Regions from separate parts of the Vibrio taketomensis genome, predicted to be linked through region 1. Evidence: predicted binding sites of a transcription regulator. Region 1 holds the regulator's gene; the other holds the start of a gene.
The links. Region 1 encodes MetJ, which represses methionine synthesis genes. Its sites were predicted from a motif close to TTAGACNTNTANANGTCTAA; they were not measured.

Region 1 (3,425 bases):
AAACTTAAAAACAACGTTTTTAACAGTTACACAATAACGAGAAATTAATCCTATGTCAGACGCTCAATCAGTCGAACTCAGCGCAGAAGAACTCTTCCGTCAACAAGCCCTTGAATACCACGCATCCCCTATCGCAGGCAAAATTGAAATCGCCCTTACCAAGCCAGCAGAAAGCGCCAAAGATCTTGCTTTAGCTTATAGTCCTGGTGTGGCTGAGCCCGTTCGAGAAATTGCTCAAAACCCAGAGAATGTTTATAGGTACACCGCCAAAGGCAATATGGTCGCCGTGATATCAAATGGTACCGCCATTCTAGGTCTTGGTAACTTAGGACCATTGGCGTCTAAACCCGTGATGGAAGGTAAAGCCCTGCTATTTAAACGCTTTGCTGGATTAGATTCGATTGATATTGAAGTGAAACACCGCACCATTGAAGAGTTTGTCGACACGGTTGCCAATATTGCAGACACCTTTGGTGGCATCAACTTAGAAGACATCAAAGCGCCAGATTGCTTTGAAATTGAAAAGCAGCTAATCGAGCGTTGTGATGTGCCGGTTTTTCACGATGACCAACACGGCACCGCGATAGTCACCGCCGCCGGTATGCTTAATGCGATGGAGCTACAAGGCAAAAAACTAGAAGACGCAACTATTGTCTGCCTTGGTGCTGGTGCAGCCGCCGTTGCGTGTATGGAATTACTAATCAAATGCGGTGCGATGCGTGAAAAAATTTACATGTTGGATCGCAAGGGCGTAATTCACACTCGTCGTGACGATCTCAATGAATACAAAAAGTTATTTGCTAACAATACCGATAAACGCACTCTAGAAGATGTGATTGAGGGTGCCGATATCTTCCTTGGTGTGTCCGGGCCGAACCTACTTCCACAAGATGCGCTGAAATTAATGGCCGATAAGCCGATCGTATTTGCCTGTTCAAACCCAGATCCAGAAATTAAGCCCGAGCTGGCTCATCAAGTACGTGATGATTTAATTATGGGTACGGGCCGCAGTGACTATCCAAACCAAGTCAATAACGTACTTTGTTTCCCGTTTATTTTCCGCGGTGCACTGGATGTGCGTGCCAGTGAAATAAATGATGAAATGAAATTAGCCGCGGTAGAAGCAATTCGTCAACTAGCGAAATTGCCAGTACCAGCAGAAGTACTTGCGGCTGCAGGTGTGGATTCATTGGAATTTGGTCGTGATTACATTATTCCAAAACCGATGGATCCTAGACTGCTCGCGAATGTCGCCAAAGCCGTCGCGCAAGCTGCGGTAGACTCCGGTGTCGCTCGAATTGAAATGCCTGAAAATTATATGGCTTAGCTGTCGTTGCTATCGACTCTTTGAACGTTAATCATAAACACAAAAACCGCAGTTTTAACTGCGGTTTTTGTGTGCATCACTGGTTGGTGCTTATACCAGCCGACAACGTTTAGTCATCAAATGCTTCAAACTCGATGCCCATCGCCGTCATCAATTCTTTCGCTTCTGATGGAATGTCATCAGGGCGGTCTTTACGCAAATCTTCATCGGTCGGCAAAGGCTGTCCGGTGTAGGCATGCAAAAACGCTTCACATAGCAATTCACTATTAGTCGCATGGCGTAGGTTATTGATTTGGCGGCGCGTGCGCTCATCCGTCAATACCTTTAATACTTTCAATGGAATTGAAACGGTAATCTTTTTTACTTGTTCGCTCTTCTTTCCATGTTCAGCATATGGGCTAATGTAATCGCCATTCCAGTCTGCCATTGCGCACCTTCGTTATAGTTTGATCGGTAATTTGGTTAGGTGCTAATTTTAGCGGCTTTTAAGGCTGCAAGCAAAGACATATAGACGTCCAGATGTATTGACGGCTCACATTTAGACAAGTAAAGTAGCGTAAATGGATTGTGAATGCATTGTATCTACGCTCGCTCGTTGAGAAAACGCATTCTTACTGACAAATCACAATTTGTTCGAAAGGAAACACTTATGAGCACCCGCAAGCCTGCTACTATCGCGGTTCGTACCGGCATAGAGTCCGATACTCAACACAACGCCGTCGTTCCTCCTATTTATCTTTCAACCAATTATGGTTTCTCTGCTTTTGGTGATGTGCCAAAATACGATTACACGCGTTCAGGCAACCCTAATCGAGGCTTGCTGGAAAAAACACTCTACCAATTAGAATCAGGCCAAGGCGCGGTAATCACCAACTGCGGAACCTCTGCTCTTAATCTGTTAGCCACCAGCTTATTAGGCCCCAATGACCTCATCATCGCACCACATGACTGCTATGGTGGCAGCTACCGTCTTTTTAACACTCGCGCTCAAAAAGGTGACTTTAAGGTCTTATTTGTCGATCAGTCTGATCCGCAAGCACTCAGTCACGCATTAGCTCAAAAGCCTAAATTAGTCCTAGTTGAAACACCATCAAATCCACTGGTGCGTGTCGTGGATATCGAACAAATTTGTCAGCAGGCACATGCGGTTGATGCCTTAGTCGCGGTCGACAATACCTTTCTAACTCCAGTGTACCAAAAGCCTCTTGAACTCGGCGCGGATATTGTCATTCACTCGACGACCAAATTCATTAACGGCCACTCCGATGTGATTGGCGGTGTCGTCATTACCAAAACCCATGAATTGGCGGAAGAACTCGCTTGGTGGGGTAATTGTATTGGCGCAACGGGCACGCCATTTGATAGCTACATGACACTGCGAGGTCTACGCACATTGTCTGCTCGTATGCGTGTCCACGAAGAGAGCGCAACGCATATTCTTGAGTTTCTCAAAAAACATGCATTGGTCGGTAATATTTATCACCCAAGTTTACCCACTCATCCAGGTCATCAAATTGCACTCAAACAACAAAGTGGCTTTGGCTCTATGCTCAGCTTTGAATTTGCAGGTAGTTTTGAACAACTCAAAACCTTTGTGAGTGGGCTACAATTGTTCTCCCTCGCAGAATCACTTGGTGGTGTTGAAAGCTTAATCTGTCATCCCGCATCGATGACACACCGCGCGATGGGCGAAGCCGCACTGGCAGAAGCTGGCGTTTCACAGCAATTATTACGTTTATCAGTTGGTCTTGAAGATGCAGACGATCTTATCGCTGATTTGGAACAAGCATTCGCATTGGCACTGGAGCAAAACTAAATGAGTATCGAAAGACAACTGCATAAATTTGGTGGTAGCAGTTTGGCGGATCCTGAATGCTATCGCCGTGTGGTGCAAATACTGAAACAATACTCTCAAGCGGAGGATTTGATCGTTGTTTCTGCTGCAGGCAAAACCACCAACCATTTGATTGAATTTATTGAAGGCTTATATAAAGACGGTCGCATCGCTCACGAAGCGCTACAAGACGTCAAAAAATTTCAAGTAAATCTGATTGAACAACTGCTAAGCGGCGACGAACAAACGGCGCTGATCGCCCAA
Region 2 (3,425 bases), 880 kb from region 1:
GAGTGATAAGACCTTGTTGCTCAAGTAGTATCAGTGAGCGGCCTAGGTTAGTCGGGTCGTTTGGTACGGCAATACGAGCACCATCTTGGATCTCATCAACAGACTTAACCTGTTTAGAATAACCTGCAATTGGGTAAACAAAGGTGTTACCGGCAATCGCAAGTTTGTATCCGCGATCGTTTACTTGCTTATCTAGATATGGTTTGTGCTGGAACGCATTCACATCGATAGAACCATCGTCCAATGCCGCATTTGGCGTTACGTAGTCAGTGAATGTCACTAGCTCCACATCAAGACCATATTTCTCTTTCGCGACTTTCGCGGCAATCTCTGCCACTTGTTCTTCTGCACCGGCAATAACACCGACTTTGATTTTGCTGTTATCGACTTCCTTTTCACCACAACCAGTCAGTACAAGTGCTGATGCCGCAGCGATAATAGCGAATAAACCCTTTACATTAAATTTCATAACAATCTCCTTATAAAAACTTTTATCGATGATCACACGGCGAACAACGGCATCACCGATAGATTGAATCATTTGTACTAGGACAATCAGCATCACCACCGTAACCGCCATAATTATGACGTCGTAGCGATGGAAGCCATAGCGGATAGCAACATCTCCTAAACCGCCGCCACCGACTGTACCAGCCATTGCTGAATAGCTGACGAGAGTAACCAGTGTAATCGTTACAGAGTTAACAATGGTTGGTAACGCTTCTGGTAGTAGCACTTTGGTGACAATTTGTAGTGGCGTCGCGCCCATTGATTGCGCGGCTTCAACCAAGCCCGTTGGGACTTCAAGCAGCGCACCTTCGATTAAGCGAGCAACAAACGGAATCGCCCCAATCGTGAGTGGAACAATCGCTGCCGTAGTGCCGATAAATGTCCCGACCAAGAGTTTGGTGACTGGAATTATCGCGACCATCAAGACTAAAAATGGCACTGAGCGACCGATATTGACGATGGCACCAAGCGTACGGTTTAGGCGTGAGTTTTCCAGTAAGCCGCCTTTTTTGGTCGTATGCAGAATCACACCGAGAGGAATACCAATCGCGAAGCCGACGATGCCGGCAACGGCAACCATGTAAACCGTTTCCCATGTTGCGCTAAGCAGTAAGTCTGAATTGAGGTTTAGCCAATCAGTAATGGTTTTAAAGGACATAGCCAAGCACCTCTACTTTTACATTGTTATCGCTTAAAAACGTAATCGCGTTATTTGCATCATCTTCAGTGCCGAACAACTCTGCTACCATCATGCCGAATTTCACGCCACCGGCGTAATCGAGATCGGAACTAAGAATGTTGACGTCGATGTTGTATTTTCGAGAGATTTGACTCATCAGAGGCGCATCGACCGTAGCTCCGGTAAATTCAAGACGCACTAATGGGTAACTGCTTTCAACACGAGTTGGCTGCAGACGTACTTGATAATCTTCTGGAATCGAAAGATCCAAGGTTGAGCGAATAAAGTTATGGGCAAGTTGCGTTTTAGGGTGGGCAAAAATTTCACCCACAGTGCCTTTTTCAACCAATTCACCACCACCGATAATCGCCACTTCGTGACAGATGCTTTTCACCACATCCATTTCGTGTGTGATCAGCAAAATAGTGATTTTCAGTTTGCGGTTGATTTCACGTAGTAGCTCTAAAATAGATTGCGTTGTTGCAGGATCTAGAGCGCTGGTGGCCTCATCACATAGTAATACTTTTGGATCGCAAGCTAGAGCGCGAGCGATAGCCACACGTTGCTTTTGACCACCGCTTAAATTCGATGGGTAACTTTCGTGTTTATCCGCAAGACCAACCAGTTGCAGTAACTCAGTAACTTTAGCTTGAACCCGATTCTTCTCTTTACCGGCGAGCTCAAGTGGCAGAGCAACGTTATCGAATACCGTGCGTGATAAAAGCAGATTAAAATGCTGGAAGATCATGCCAATATTGCGGCGCGCTTCGCTCAGCTGGGCTTTGCTCAATTTAGTTAGGTCGACACCATCAACAATGATTTCGCCACTGGTTGGCGCTTCAAGCATGTTTACACAGCGGATCAGCGTACTTTTACCAGCGCCTGATGCGCCGATAACACCAAATATCGTTCCTTGTGCGATATGAAGGTTAATATCTTTCAGGGCATTAATGGCTTGTTTGCCTTGATAGAACACCTTATTTACCTGATTAATCTTAATCATTGAGAATCCTTCTTAAGCTCGAGTTGAACCAGTAGATAATGTTGAGCTATATCTCATTTGTTAGATGATGCTATGGTGTTGTTGAATTAGTGTCAATAGATATTTTTACGTCTAGACGTCTAAATGCACTGATCGGAGCAATCGATTAAGTAATTAGATAGTGATGAAAGAAATAAAGCGTGTAATAATTCTCAGCATAGACAGTAATTAGAGATAGAAATTTTGGCAAAACCAGCAGTCTTTTTAGACCGTGATGGCGTGATTAACGTTGACCACGGCTACGTGCATGACGAACACGATTTTGAGTTCATCGAGGGCGTTTTTGACGCGACGAAAAAATTACAGCAAATGGGTTACTTGCTAGTACTTGTAACTAACCAGTCTGGTATTGCACGTGGGAAGTTCTCAGAAGACCGTTTTCTTTCACTGACTCAGTGGATGGATTGGAACTTTGTCGATAATGGTGTTGAGCTTGATGGTATCTACTACTGTCCACACCATGCTGAACATGGTCAAGGTGACTACAAACAAGATTGTGATTGCCGCAAACCAAAACCGGGTATGTTTATCTCAGCTCGTGATTTCCTGAAAATCGATATGGCTAATTCAGTCATGATTGGCGATAAAGCGGAAGATATGATGGCCGCTGAAGCCGCTGGTGTCGGCACGAAAATTCTCGTGCGTACCGGTAAACCAATTACCGAACAAGGTGAGTCGTTGGCGAGTGTGGTACTCGACAGTATTCGGGATGTTCCTAACTATTTAAATAAATAGACTATTATTTAAAGGCTGCGTTTGCAGCCTTTAATTTTATTGGAGGTAATCATGATCAGAATCGGCATGTTGATAACCAGTGCTGTTCTACTTTCTGCTTGTTCGACTAGCAATAGTGATGGTTCGAATAGTGCAGATAATCATAGCGAAAACTATGGCTACCATTATCAGTGTAGTGACGACAAAACGTTTCAAGCGGACTATTTAATCGAAGAGCGTGGAGCGTTGGTCAATGTCGATGGTGAAGATTATGCTTTGGTGCAAGTGCCGGCAGGTTCAGGCACGCGCTATATGCTACCTGAATTCGCACAAACAGAAGTGGCACCGATTAATTTGTACACCAAGGGTGATTATGCACGCTTGGAATATGGCTTAGATGTATTCATTAACTGTGTAAACCAATAAGTACCGAACGTTAAATGCCGCCTTTAAATGGGCTTGATAATTTACCAAGCCCTA

Region 2: a site for MetJ is predicted at 2,296-2,315, ahead of metN (methionine ABC transporter ATP-binding protein MetN). Genes of this name have one in related genera too.

What each region holds. Positions count from the first base shown of each region.
Region 1 is NZ_AP019649.1:182,775-186,199, reverse strand. Features, by position in the region: gene Vt282_RS00880 (malic enzyme-like NAD(P)-binding protein) at 53-1,327, shown strand; gene metJ (met regulon transcriptional regulator MetJ) at 1,437-1,754, opposite strand; gene Vt282_RS00870 (O-succinylhomoserine (thiol)-lyase) at 1,977-3,143, shown strand; gene Vt282_RS00865 (bifunctional aspartate kinase/homoserine dehydrogenase II) at 3,144-3,425, shown strand, end outside.
Region 2 is NZ_AP019649.1:2,269,765-2,273,189, reverse strand. Features, by position in the region: gene Vt282_RS10480 (MetQ/NlpA family lipoprotein) at 1-469, opposite strand, end outside; partial or broken gene Vt282_RS10475 (methionine ABC transporter permease) at 503-1,168, opposite strand; gene metN (methionine ABC transporter ATP-binding protein MetN) at 1,158-2,192, opposite strand; gene gmhB (D-glycero-beta-D-manno-heptose 1,7-bisphosphate 7-phosphatase) at 2,415-2,966, shown strand; gene Vt282_RS10460 (MliC family protein) at 3,018-3,371, shown strand.